One region of the Lysinibacillus sp. NPDC056232 genome, then DNA from elsewhere that is predicted to be linked to it. Evidence: predicted binding sites of a transcription regulator. Region 1 holds the regulator's gene; the other holds the start of a gene.
The links. The regulator Rex, encoded in region 1, represses fermentation and respiration genes when NADH is low (regulators of the CRP and FNR family bind a similar motif). The targets are predictions, from matches to a motif close to TTGTGAAATATTTCACAA.
Positions count from the first base shown of each region.

Region 2: a site for Rex is predicted at 1,779-1,796, ahead of ACFCYJ_RS25380 (cytochrome ubiquinol oxidase subunit I). Genes of this name have one in related genera too.

Region 1 covers NZ_JBHJTF010000026.1:69,539-76,877, forward strand. Annotated here, with positions in the region: gene ACFCYJ_RS18215 (CPBP family intramembrane glutamic endopeptidase) at 1-633, shown strand, start outside; gene tatC (twin-arginine translocase subunit TatC) at 727-1,548, opposite strand; gene ACFCYJ_RS18225 (twin-arginine translocase TatA/TatE family subunit) at 1,566-1,751, opposite strand; gene ACFCYJ_RS18230 (redox-sensing transcriptional repressor Rex) at 2,141-2,773, opposite strand; gene ACFCYJ_RS18235 (ABC transporter ATP-binding protein) at 3,000-4,943, shown strand; gene ACFCYJ_RS18240 (hypothetical protein) at 5,588-5,806, shown strand; gene tsaD (tRNA (adenosine(37)-N6)-threonylcarbamoyltransferase complex transferase subunit TsaD) at 5,803-6,822, opposite strand; gene rimI (ribosomal protein S18-alanine N-acetyltransferase) at 6,819-7,271, opposite strand; gene tsaB (tRNA (adenosine(37)-N6)-threonylcarbamoyltransferase complex dimerization subunit type 1 TsaB) at 7,264-7,339, opposite strand, start outside.
Region 2 covers NZ_JBHJTF010000058.1:246-7,584, forward strand. Annotated here, with positions in the region: gene ACFCYJ_RS25370 (thioredoxin family protein) at 56-616, shown strand; gene ACFCYJ_RS25375 (diacylglycerol kinase) at 739-1,653, shown strand; gene ACFCYJ_RS25380 (cytochrome ubiquinol oxidase subunit I) at 2,047-3,393, shown strand; gene ACFCYJ_RS25385 (cytochrome d ubiquinol oxidase subunit II) at 3,390-4,415, shown strand; gene cydS (cytochrome bd oxidase small subunit CydS family protein) at 4,429-4,551, shown strand; gene rlmD (23S rRNA (uracil(1939)-C(5))-methyltransferase RlmD) at 4,873-6,246, shown strand; gene ACFCYJ_RS25400 (hypothetical protein) at 6,246-6,434, shown strand; gene ACFCYJ_RS25405 (tRNA dihydrouridine synthase) at 6,943-7,339, shown strand, end outside.

The DNA of each region.
Region 1 (7,339 bases):
GTTATGAGTACAACAGGTTTACCTAGTGAGCAAGCTGCTCCACTTACGCAAGGCTGGTATATCGCTCTTAGCTTTGCCATTGCGTTAATTGTAAGCTTAATCATAACATCTCGCGATAAAACATTTTGGGATATTTATCAAGGAAAGAAAGAAACGATACCGCTATCAATTATGTGGGGTATTATTGGTTTCTTCTTAGTTTTCATTGGTCAAATGATTGGTGCAGCTATCGAAATGGCTATATTCGGCATCCAAGGAGGATCGCAAAACACAGCTGATATTGTAGATATTGCAAAAGGTGCTCCTATTGCGATATTAGCGATTGTCGTATTTGGGCCAATATTAGAAGAGTTCGTCTTCCGCCGTGTGATTTTTGGATCGCTTGTCCAAACAACTAATTTCTGGGTAGCCGCTATAGTAAGCGCCATTTTCTTTGCACTTATTCATAACGACTTCACACATATCTTACTTTATACAATTTGTGGATTGATTTTTGCCTTCTTATATCACAAAACGAAACGCATTTGGACGTCTATTATCGCTCACGTCATGCTGAATGGTTTTGTGACACTTGTACAAGTGTATGCAGAACCATTGCAAAAGTTTCTTCAAGAACTAGAAAAAATGCAATAAAAATCAGTGGGAGTTTTTCTTCCCACTGATTTTTATTTAAAGTTAAGCTGACGAAAAAGCTCGATGCTATTAATTAGCATCGAGCTTCTATTATTATTGATTCAATTCTTCGATTTGACGTCTCTGCTGTTCAAGCGCATCTTCAATCTGGCGTTTTTGCTCAGCTTCTTGTTCTTCCTTCATCCGCATTTCCTCTGATTTTAAGTATTTCTTATAGCCAATACGAGAAATCATAATGCTAATTTCATAAAGAACAAACAACGGTACTGAAACCATTAAGTGCGAAGCTAATTCAGGCGGTGCGATTAAAGCAGCACATACAAATAAACCAAAGTATGAGTACTTACGAATACGAATTAGTAACTCAGGAGATAAAATCCCAATACGCGAAAAGAACAGGACTACAATCGGTAATTGGAAAAGGAAACCAAACGGAATTGTAAGCTTAAATAAAAACGTAAAATATTCATGTATGCCAATCGTTTGCTGAATTTCCAATTCATTTGATAAATTCATCATAAACTTTATGACATAAGGGAATAGTAAAAAATATGAAAAGGACAACCCTGCTAAAAATAATAAAAATGAATACGGTATATAGCTTAAAGTTGCTTTTCGTTCTACGTCCCTTAATCCTGGACTAATAAAAGCCCACAATTGGTACATCAATACCGGCGAAGATAGAATAAATGCTATTAAAAAAACGACTTGGATATAAATTGCAAGTGGTGTTACTACATCAAATGCATGAAGTGTTATATTGTAAGACTCTCCAGTAATTTGAAGGTATTTAACAAGCGGCTTTGCCACAAAGAAGCCGCCAGCCATAGCGAGAACAAAGAAAACGGCAACAATGAAAAGCCGTTTTCTTAATTCTTCTATATGTTCAATGACAGTTAGATCTTTTGGATTCATTCCTCAAACATCCTAACTTACTTATCTAATTCTTTCTTTTTCTTGTCATCATCATCATCGTCGGCTAAACCTTTAGTAGCATTTTTAAATTCACGTAATGTTGAACCAAATGCTTTACCAAGCTCTGGTAACTTCTTAGGACCAAAAATTAGTAATGCGACAATTCCGATAATAATGAGGCTCATAGGACCTATCCCACCCATTAAAGCCACCTCCTCTTTATATCCATCATTTTAACGCATAATTCGCCATTTTGCTAACTAATTATATGTGAAAGTTTTTAGTCACTCTCACATTTTACTTCATATTTATTTTACAGAAACTGTGAGAGCTATACTATCAATTATGCCTCGGCATAATTGCGTCCGGAATCGGTTTTGTGCTTAGGCCTGCAGATGTTTTTTGCGCGAAAGCGTAGCGGCAGCGGCACCGACGCAGGTCAGTTAGCCGTTATCACATGAATGCGATGATTTTAGGCTAACATCCTTTATTAACTCCTTTCCGATTTCCGTGACATCCGCCGGAGGCTTTAACTTCTTTCAGCGGGTGTTTCGACACCCGCTGAAAGAAGTTAAATTATGTACAATTATCACTATTCCTGATTACGAATTAAATAAATGAGTGCCTGCAATTCTACCGACAAATCAATTGTTAAAAGTTGCATTTTATCTGGTACAGTAATACGCTCTGGCGTAAAGTTCAAAATTCCTTTTGCGTTCATCGCTGCTAATCTATCAGCCATTTTCTGTGCAGAGCGTGGTGAAACAGTTAAAATTGCAAGCTCCGCTCCATATTCTGCATACTTTTCTTCCAATAAGTCAGGGTGAAAAACAGGAATATTGCTAATCATTTTCCCTTCTTTTGGGGCCTTTGAATCAAATGCCACAACGATGTGAGTATTATGATTTTTTTGGAAATTGTATTTTAATAAAGCACTACCTAAATTCCCTACACCAATTAACGCTACTTTTGTCGCTTCATGTTGATCGAGCGTTTGGCTAAAAAACTGTAAGAGATGCTGCACATCATAGCCATATCCCTTTTTCCCAAGAGCACCAAAATAAGAAAAATCTCGGCGAATAGTTGCAGAATCAATTTTCATCGCTTCACTTAGTTCCTTCGAAGAAATGCGTTCCATGCCTTCCTGTGCAAAGTTTTGGATAAAACGATAGTAAAGAGGAAGTCTTTTCGTAGTGGCTTGCGGAATTTTTAATTCTTGTTTCAAACTTTTTCCTCCTTAAAATGTATCAAGCTCTATTTATGATACATGCTTTATATTTCTAAGTTTATAATATTTCACTGGAGGATTTTCCTTTAGTTAATAGCGCTTTTACACCACTAAATAAAGGGAAATCGTTTCAATCTTACATGACAGCTTGGAATAAGTAAAGCATCGACATTGCAAGCCAATCGCTCATCCATTACACTAAGGAAGAATTGAGGTGTCAAGAATGATTGTTTTACAGGTCAATCAACTATATAAATCCTTCCTTGCAGATGAAATTTTAAGTGGCGTAAAATTAGAAGTTCAACATCGCGACCGCGTTGCATTAGTAGGTCGTAACGGTGCTGGCAAATCCACTTTACTTAAAATAATTGCTGGTCAAATGTCATATGACTCTGGCGATATTATTATCCCGAAAGGTATACAAATTGGATACCTAGAGCAACATGCTGGTTTAAACTCAACATTGTCGATTTGGGATGAAATGATGACAATTTTTGAGCCACTTATCGCCCAAGAACAAACACTACGATCATTAGAACAACAAATGGCCGACCCAGTTGTTTATGAAAATCCTACTTTATATGCAAAAATAATGTCTGAATACGATCATTTACAGCATACTTTTAAGGATGCGGGTGGCTATCAATATGAATCTGATACACGTTCTGTGCTTCATGGCATGCAGTTTTACCCTGAGGATTACCAAAAGTCAATTAGCTCACTGTCAGGTGGACAACGAACTCGGTTAGCACTTGCTAAGCTTCTTTTAAGTAAACCTGACCTATTAATCCTTGATGAACCTACTAACCATTTAGATATTGAAACCCTCTCTTGGTTGGAATCATATTTAAAGGGCTATGAAGGGGCTATTCTAATTGTTTCCCATGACCGCTACTTCTTAGACCAGGTTGTTTCCATTGTCTACGAAGTATCTCGTCATCGCGTCACAAAATATACAGGCAATTATAGTGCCTATTTAGATGAAAAAGCGAAAAATTATGAGCGTGATTTGAAGCTTTATGAGCGACAGCAAGATGAAAAGGCCAAACTTGAGGAATTTATTCAAAAAAATATTGCTCGTGCTTCTACTACTAAAATGGCACAAAGTCGTCGTAAAATGCTCGAACGAACAGAATGGATGGACTCTCCTGAAGGTGATGAAAAGTCTGCAAGCTTCGGTTTTACAATTGAACGTCAAAGTGGTAACGATGTATTATCTATCGATGACTTAACGATAGGTTATGATGATAAGAAAATATCAAACGGCATCACGCTACGCACTTTCCGAGAAGATCGCATTGCACTTGTTGGACCAAATGGTGTTGGTAAATCAACTTTATTAAAAACCATTGTCAAAGATTTGCTACCACTCTCTGGAGAGATTCGCCATGGTACAAATGTTCAAATTAGTTATTATGATCAAGAACAGGCAAAACTATCGAGTAATAAAAGTGTTCTAAAAGAGCTATGGGATGAATGGCCTTTAATGAATGAAAAAGATATCCGCACAGTGCTAGGCCGTTTCTTATTCAGTGGAGTTGATGTAGATAAAATCGTGTCGTCTTTATCTGGTGGAGAAAAGGCTAGACTTGCATTAGCTAAGTTAATGATGCAAAAGGCAAATTTCTTAATTCTCGATGAGCCTACCAATCACTTAGACTTAGATAGTAAAGAGATACTGGAAAATGCACTGATCGATTATCCTGGAACGCTCTTATTCGTATCGCATGACCGATATTTCATCAATCGAATCGCTACTAAAGTAATCGAACTGTCTGGTGATGGTTCCTTTGAGTACTTAGGTGACTATGATTATTATCTTGAGAAGAAACAAGAGCTACTAGAAATTGCCCAAATGAAGGCTGCTGCTCAACTGCAAGTACAAGCTGATGTATCTGAGAAGATCTCTACCTCTAAAATTGATAAAGAGGCTAAAAAACGAGAACGTCAAATTAGACGCGCGCTTGAGGAACTAGAAGGGAAAATGCAGCAAGTAAATCTTGAAATAGCTCGCTTAGAGGAAGCTCTTTGCGATCCTGAGATTTTCACAGACCACGAAAAAATTACACAGCTCCAGGATGAATTATCCACTTCTAAGGAACAGTACGAGTTGTTTGAAATGGAATGGCTGGAGCTAAGTGAAGAACTTGAAAATATTACTTTATAACATCCCCTACCGAGCTTCTTTCTTTTGCCAATTTTAAGGTAGGCGTCTTGTAAAGCCATGTGCCGTGTCACATGGCTTTTTACTTTACTCGCCTTAATTTCTCATATATATTGGTCAAGTGCTATTTTTCGACAAAAAATGCCCACAACTTTATACACACTATAAATCTAGTAATACCAACATATCAACAGACTTTTCCACATTGTCCACAATTCAAAAATATTTTATTCACATCATTCTGTGCAAAACAGGCTACTATATATTGAATAATCACAAGTTATACACAAGTTATCAACATTTTGTGCATAAGTACGGATGTTCGCTCTTTAATTTCCGTCCTGCCTGTGGATAATTTTCTGAAAAATTTGTCAACTAATTAGATTTAAATCTTCTTATATACACTGTTTTCTCAACAATTTTTTCATAAAAGCAAAAAAGAGGTATTTTAGAATTCAATCTAAAATGCCTCTTTTTCTATAATCAATTATGCCTCAGTATAATTGCGTCCAGAATCGGCGTGCTTAGGCCTGCAGATGTTTTTTGTGCGAAAGCAAAGCGACAGCAACAGCACCGACGCAGGTCAGTTAGCCGTTATTAACTCCTTTCCGATTCCGTGACATCCGCCGGAGGCTTTAGGCCAACAAATGTTTTTTGCGCGAAAGCGTAGTGCTAACGCAGCGGCAGCAACGTGTTTTGTCTGTGCGAAAGCGAAGCGACAGCATAAGGGTTTTATCTGCGCGAAAGCAAAGCGTCAGCGGCAACAGCACGAAGTTGGTCACTCAGTCGTTGCCACAGGACGTAGCGTTCTTAGACTGAGTTCCTCTATTTTAGCGGGTGTTTGGACACCCGCTGAAAGAAGTTAAACCCAGGATTTTAACTCCATTCCAGGGCGACCATTCATTGATAAATTACCACGAATACCTGCTTCAAACATTGGTGTTGCTGCTGCCCCTATCATAGCGGCATTATCTGTACACAGCTTTAATGGCGGTACATACAACGGAATACCTTCTTCCACAAATACAGACTCAAGTGATGTACGTAAGCCTTTATTTGCCGCTACACCTCCAGCTGCAATAACCTGTTTCACTTTATATTCACGTGCTGCCCGTAATGTTTTCGCTGTTAGCACTTCAACTACGCTATCCTGAAATCCTTTGGCAACGGCAGTCGGAGAAATCTCTTCTCCACGCTGATCCATATTATGCTTATAATTAATAACTGCTGATTTCAAGCCACTAAAGCTAAAATCATAAGAACCTTCCTCTAACCACACTCTTGGGAAGGATACAGCCTCATCTCCCTCATGTGCTAATTGATCAATTCGCGGGCCGCCAGGATACGGTAAACCTAAAACACGTGCAACCTTATCATAAGCTTCACCAGCTGCATCATCTCTCGTCTCACCAATGACTTCAAAAGAGCCATGTTCTTTCATATAAACTAGCTCTGTATGGCCACCTGATACAACTAGCGCTAATAATGGGAATTCCATCGGCTGCACTAGTGCATTAGCATATATATGTCCAGCTATATGATGAACACCGATCATCGGTAAATCATTGGCAAATGCAAAGGCCTTCGCGGCATTAATCCCAATTAACAATGCACCTACAAGACCAGGGCCTTCAGTAACTGCCACAGCATCTAAATCAGTTGGCTTCATATTTGCCTGTGCTAATGCTTCTTCTATGACCACTGTAATTTGCTCAACATGATGACGAGATGCAATTTCAGGTACAACCCCACCAAATCGTTTATGACTTTCTATTTGAGATGCAACCACATTTGAAACAATTTCAGAGCCATTTCGAATAATCGCTGCTGCTGTTTCATCACAGCTTGATTCTATTGCTAATATAATTCGATCTTCCATCATAAATTCACCCACATGACAAGGGCATCCTCCCCGTTATCTGTATAATAGCCTTTTCGTATGCCACCGTCTTGGAAATCAAGCTTTCGATAAAGATTTTGAGCAACTGTATTTGTTACTCGTACTTCTAAACTCATGACTTCCATACTATGGTCTTTAGCAATACGCATTGCCTCTTGCATTAATCCTTCACCAATTCCGCGCCCGCGAACAGCCTCTATAACGGCTACGTTCGTAATTTGCGCTGCGTCTATAACCATCCACATTCCACAAAAACCGATAATGTTATTATCGTCATCTATAGCTAACACATAATGTGCATACTGGTTTTCATGTACTTCATAATAAAAAGAGTCTAATGTCCATGGTGTAGAAAATGTAGCAAGTTCAATTTCATACACTGCTGGGACATCTTCAGTTACCATTTTACGATATATTACATTACTACTCATGTGCTTTCTCCTTTTGTTCCTTCAGCCAATTCGCCTCCGCCTCTGCAATACGTTTGTATTGCGGTACA
Region 2 (7,339 bases), on a different contig from region 1:
GTATTCATAGCAAAATATAGAATAGAACATGATAAAACTTTTGGGAGGTCTATCAATGAAAACTGAACAACAATATTTCAATGATGCGATTTCAATTCAACAATATATGGATAAAATGACGACATTAAAAGAGGAAAGCTTCCGTATTTATGATGGCTTCGAAGTGCCATTAAACGATGGCTTTATCGAACTACTGAAGAACAATCAATCGAAAATTTTAACAATTACTGAGGACTGGTGCGGGGACGCAATGTTAAACAATCCAATCATTCGCCGAGTTGCAGAGGCAGCAGGATTAGACATGCGCGCAGTACTACGCGATGCTGATACAGATTTGATTGATCGTTATTTAACAAATGGTGGCCGTGCAATTCCGGTTTATATTTTATTAGATGAAGCTGGACAGGTTGTTGGAAAATGGGGACCACGTGCACCAGAATTACAGGAACTAGTAGTAAGTAAACGAGCTACTTTACCTGATAAAGAAGATCCAGCATTTGAAAATGCACAAAAAGCGCTATATGCAGAAATTCGTGAAGAGAATATAACGAATAAATCATATTGGACATTTGTTTACGAGGATTTTAAAAAGCAAGTAACTGCTGCATTGCAATAATTGTAAATCACAAGCGCATGTCAGGAGAATGAGGACATGCCTTGCTTTAGAAGTTCAATGCAACATTTAAAAGTAGAATTTCGTTGAAAGAAATAGAATCTTATGAAGCGAGAAGGTATGTTATGAAACGAGCAAGAATCATTTATAATCCTACATCTGGGCGTGAAGTGTTTAAAAAGCATCTACCAGAAGTATTGGCAAAATTAGAGGTAGCAGGCTATGAGACATCATGTCACGCAACAACTTGTGAAGGCGATGCAACCATTGCTGCAAAAAATGCAGTAGAACGTGGCTTTGATATAATCATTGCAGTTGGTGGAGATGGCACATTAAATGAAGTTGTTTCAGGTGTCAGTCCATTTGAGAACCGACCGAAAGTGGGTCTAATTCCGATGGGCACAACAAATGACTTTGCTCGTGCTGTGCAGATTCCTCGAAATATTGAAGCTGCAGTTGACATTATTATTAAAGGTGAATCGTTGCCGGTTGATGTTGGTTTATTAAATGGGGAACGCTATTTCATCAATATTGCCGCTGGTGGGCGTATTACAGAGTTAACGTATGAAGTGCCAAGTAAAATGAAAACAATGCTAGGACAGCTTGCTTATTACTTAAAAGCAGTAGAAATGATTCCATCGATCAAAGCTTCCCACATGCGTATCGAATATGATGGTGAAGTGTTTGATGGAGATGCCATGATGTTTTTATGTGGCTTAACAAATTCAGTAGGTGGCTTTGAAAAGCTTGCACCTGACGCAAGTATTAATGATGGCTACTTTACGCTATTAGTATTGAAAAAAGTAAGCCTGCCTGAATTTATTCAGCTTGCTGCGATGGCTTTAAGGGGCGAGCATTTGAATGATGATCGTGTAATTTATAAAAAGGCAAGTGTCGTCAAAGTATCTACTGAAGATGAAATTCATTTAAACTTGGATGGTGAATATGGTGGGGACGCGCCTGCAACATTTGAAAACTTAAAGCGCCATATTGAAATTTTTGCTCCACTAGCAGATATTCGTGAAGAAGACCGTATATAACGAACATTAAAACAGGGCTCTCTTCAATTTAGGAGAGGGCCTTGTTAGAGCTTGCTCAATTGAATTTCTGGGATATTAATGGTTTAAACACCATATATATGAATATTACATTCCTTTAATTGGTATTGTGAATGAATTAAGAAAAATGTTTGGCAAATGTGCGTATATTACTTGAACAAAATTTGAAACCTTTATAATAGGCCGAAATTCCGGTCCATTATAAAGGTTTTTTTCGTTGCAATAGTGGAAAATGGGGGTAGAGATAAGGGAAAGGAAGTGTTGCCTTTGTATAAGTCACAGGAAAGAAAGCTCATTTGGCTAAGCTTTGGTGTTGGAATTATCATGCTACTTTCCATACTTGGAAGAATATTTGGAGGTTAGGGGGGCAATGAAATGGTGAATGAATCAGCAGTCTTTTGGAGTAGAGCATTAACGGAGCTAACCTTATCGTTCCATATTATTTATGCAACGATTGGTGTGGGTGTCCCATTAATGATTATGATTGCGCAATGGACTGGGTATAAAAAGAATGATGAGCACTATATTTTAATGGCAAGACGTTGGGCACGAGGTTTTGTCATTACAGTTGCAGTCGGAGTTGTAACAGGGACAGCAATTGGCTTACAGTTGTCTTTACTATGGCCGAATTTTATGCAGCTTGCCGGCCAAACAATTGCATTACCACTTTTTATGGAAACGTTTGCATTTTTCTTTGAAGCCATCTTCCTAGGCATCTACTTATATACTTGGGATCGCTTCGATAGTCAGAAAAAGCATATGCTACTATTAATTCCGGTTGCTGTCGGTGCATCGATGTCAGCTGTGTTTATAACAATTGTCAATGCGTTTATGAATGCGCCACAAGGATTTGACATTGTGGACGGCCAGCTTGTGAATATTCAACCTTTTTTAGCCATGTTTAATCCAGCGATGCCGACAAAGGTAGCGCATGTTCTCGTTACAGCCTACATGACGTCCGCATTTGTGTTAGCATCTATTGCAGGATACCGTCTACTTAGAGGTTCTAAGCATGTATACCATAAAAAATCCTTATACCTACTTATGAAGATTGGTCTGATTTTCTCCATTGCATCAGCGATTATTGGAGACTTTTCAGGTAAATATTTAGCCGAATATCAGCCAGAAAAACTAGCTGCAGCTGAGTGGCATTTTGAAACGGGAGATAAAGCTTCTCTTATCCTATTTGGTGTATTAAATGATGAAGAAGTAAAATATGCTATTAAAGTACCTTATGCTTTGAGCGTTTTAGCACATAATAATCCAAATGCAGAGGTAATTGGCTTAGATCAATTTGCTGAAGAAGATCGACCACCACTATATATCCATTACCTCTTTGATCTCATGGTGTTTATCGGTATGTTCATGGCATTGGTTTCATTGGTTTATGTATGCGGGAAAGCACGTGATTGGCAGTTTATTCATAGACGTTGGTTTAGATGGATTGTTGTTGCAGGTGGACCACTTTCCATTATTGCGATTGAAGCAGGATGGTGGCTTGCCGAAGTGGGACGACAGCCTTGGATCTTATACGGATTAATGCGAACACCAGAAGGGGCCACAACGAGTGACCATGTGGATTTAATGATGCTATTGTTTACCGGCGTATATGCCGTATTAGCAGTAGGCAGTATGGTGGTTTTAATTCGTATGTTCAAAAAGAATCCAATTGAGCGAGAAATAGAAGATCGCCATGCTGATAAAGGCGGTGACATCTTATGACATTAGAGATTTTAGGTATTTCAGTTTTATGGATTTTCCTATTTGGTTATGTCATTGTAGCTTCAATCGATTTTGGTGCAGGCTTTTTTAATGCCTACAGCCTACTCATCGGAAAAAATCATATTTTAACGAATATTATTAAGCGTTATTTATCACCTGTTTGGGAAGTAACCAATGTCTTTTTAGTATTCTTCTTTGTGGGGATTGTTGGATTTTTCCCACAAACAGCTTTCTATTATGGAACGATTTTACTTGTCCCAGTTAGTATTTCGCTAGTGCTCCTTGCAATACGAGGCTCCTACTATGCGTTTGAATCATATGGCGCACGTGGGCATATCGGTTACACGTTGACGTATGGTGTAGCAGGCTTACTCATTCCAGCCTCACTCTCTGTTGTATTCGCGATTGCTGCTGGTGGCTATGTTGATATTGTTGACGGGCAACCTGTCTTGAATTATTGGACGTTGTATACGAGCCCATTTGCTTGGAGTATTGTCGTGTTGAGCATTGCAGCTGTACTTTATATTTCAGCCGTGTTTTTAACTTGGTATGCTCATAAAGCAAAGGATCGAGAAGCCACAAATTTAATGAGAAGATACGCACTTGCTTGGGCGATACCATTAATGGTGAGTGCGCTCGGCATTATGTACGAAATGAAATTCATTAATCCTGAAAGTTACAATAATATGGTTAATTTATGGTGGATGTTTGCCATTTCAGCAGTGTTATTTATTGTTACTGTAATATTGATATGGATGAGGAAAAATTATGGTCTTGCGGTTAGTTTATTGATTGCCCAATTTGCAGTGGCATTCTTCGCATACGGAATCGCTCAATATCCATATTTACTGTATCCGTATTTAACAATTTACGATAGCTTTACAAGTACACAAATGGCGATTGCACTCGTCATTGCGTTTATTTTAGGACTATGTCTACTGATTCCATCACTGTTCTTGTTGTTGAAATTATTCCTCTTTAACAAAAAATATGTGACAGGAAAAGAAGACAATCACGCATAGGAGGGATACAACTATGGCAAGTTTTTTGATTTTTTATGCACCATTTATAGTCGTCATCCTAGGTGTAGTCGCAGCTTTCTGGTGGGCACCTAGAGATTACCATACAGTAAGGAAAGAGGAGAAGAGTCGCGAATAGCGGCTCTTTTTTCTACTCGTGTAAAGGCGATCCGTTTGGGGTGAGAGTGGAGCACATCCTTGGCATACCTGAGCAGTTTGAGAGGAGAGCGGACCACATTCTTGTCTTACCCGAGCAGTTTGGGGAGAGAGCGGATCACATTGTCAGCATACCCGAGCAGTTTGGGGAGAGAGCGGATTACATTCTCGGCATACCCAATCAGTTGGTGGCCAGAGCTGATCTCACTTTCTCAATACATCTGAGCCGTTAATATGAAGCCTTGTTCTTTTTTCATCCGCCACAACATGCTACAATAAAGAGATTGAAATGGAGGATGTACGAATGTCAGCACCCGTGAAAAAAAATGACCGACTAACAGTTTATATAGAAGATTTAACACATGATGGCAATGGCGTCGCAAAGGTCGATGGCTATCCATTATTTATCCAAGGTGCACTTCCTAATGAAACGGCGGAAGTACATGTTGTAAAAACGTTAAAAAATTACGGCTTCGCGAAGGTTGCAGAAATTCTCAAGCCATCGCCAGATCGTGTAGATGCACCTTGTGAATATTTCAAGCAATGTGGCGGCTGCCAATTACAACACCTGTCTTATGAAGGACAGTTAAAATGGAAAGAAAACATGGTGCGTAATGTCATGCAGCGCATTGGTAAAATTGATGCGCCTGTCCTACCTGTGAAGGGTATGGAAGAGCCTTGGCATTACCGTAATAAAGCACAAATACCTTTCTCCTCAAATGAAGCAGGACAAGCAATTGCTGGCTTCTACAAAACGAAGTCTCATAGCATTGTGGATATGGAGCGTTGCTTAATTCAGACTGGGGAAGCGGACGCTATTCTTGCGGGTTTGAAAAAGGAACTAGCGGCAATCGGTGTCCGACCATACAACGAGCTATCGCATGAGGGAATGCTGCGCCACGTAGTTATTCGTAAAGCACGAGCAACTGGTGAAGTTATGGTTGTTGTCGTAACTAAAAAGAAAAAATTCCCGCAAAAAGAAGCGGCTGTTGCGACAATCCAGAAGCTTGTCCCGAATGTAACATCAATTATGCAAAACGTTAACAGCGACAAAACGAACGTTATTTTCGGTGATGAAACCGTGAATCTATGGGGCGAGGACGTTATTATTGATACAATTGGCGATGTTCGCTTTGAAATTTCAGCCCGTTCATTTTATCAAGTAAACCCTGAGCAAACGGAAGTCCTATACAAACAAGCATTAGACTACGCTGACTTACAAGGTGATGAACGAGTTATTGATGCTTACTGTGGTATAGGCACAATTTCATTATTCCTTGCACAACAAGCAAAGGCTGTTATGGGTGTTGAAATTGTACCGCAAGCGATTGAAGATGCAAAACGCAATGCAGAATTAAATGGTTTCACTAATACGTATTTTGAGGCAGGTCCAGCAGAGGAAGTTATTCCACGTTGGTATAAGGAAGGCAAAGAAGCGGATGTTTTAGTAGTCGACCCACCACGCAAAGGCTGCGATGAGGCGCTTCTAAAGACGATTTTAGAGCAACGTCCAAAGCGTGTTGTTTATGTGTCTTGTAATCCAGCTACACTAGCACGTGACCTTCGAATTTTGGAGGATGGGGGCTATCAAACACAGGAGATTCAACCTGTAGATATGTTCCCGCATTCGACGCATGTGGAGGTTGTTACGGAACTAACTCTAAAGGAGCGATCATAATGGACGCAGCAAAAAAATGGCTCTCTATCCCGAAAGATATCAGAGAAATGCTCGTGAAAAACGTATTTTGTGGTAATTGTGGTGTAACGGCAATTGTGAAGTACACGATACAAGAGGGAGAATATGCCCCTGTATTAAAGGGGGAATGCAAGACTTGTGGTAGGAATGTTGCTCGGGTGATTGATTAGTAAATGATAGAACTCTGAAAGGGTGGAGTGAATATTCCATCCTTTTTGTGTAAGTATGGAAGGGTTTTTAGTTGAATCATATGCTTGAATAGAAGAGGTTACTTTTGATATAGATGAAAATTAAAAATTATACACCTCATAATTGGTATCAGAACATTATAATAGGCAGTTCAAGAACGTGGGTTTGATTCAAAGGGGTTATAATTCGATTACTTTATGATAAATTAACCGTTATCTCGGATTGCTTTTTTATGTTTTTGGAATAAAGTGTCCACTATTTGGGGTTCAGTTCAAAAATCTATACCATTTGCTTTTTGTTTATAAACATACCATTCAGGACCGATTTTCGTTAAAATAAACATTGTCGATTTTCAGAAATTATAAATGTATTTGTGTTTGATAATCAGTTCGAGCATGATATAAGTGTAAAAGAAGCGGAACATTTGGCTTTATATTGTTTGACCGAGAGTTTAAAGTTGTATCCATATTGAGAGGAATTGAGTTTGAAATGATAGATAATTTTTGGCGTGATTTACCACGACCATTTTTTGTACTTGCACCAATGGAAGATGTGACAGATGTTGTTTTTCGTCGCGTAGTAAGTGAAGCAGGTCGACCGGATGTATTTTTTACAGAGTTTACAAACTCGGATAGCTATTGTCATCCAGAGGGCATGAAAAGTGTGCGTGGCCGTTTGATTTTCACAGAAGATGAACAGCCAATGGTGGCACATATTTGGGGAGATAATCCCGAATATTTCCGTCAAATGAGTATTGGCATGGCAGAGCTAGGATTTAAAGGCATCGATATTAATATGGGCTGCCCTGTACCGAATGTGGCATCGAGAGGGAAAGGTAGTGGTCTTATTTTGCGTCCAGATGTTGCGGCAGAACTTATTCAAGCAG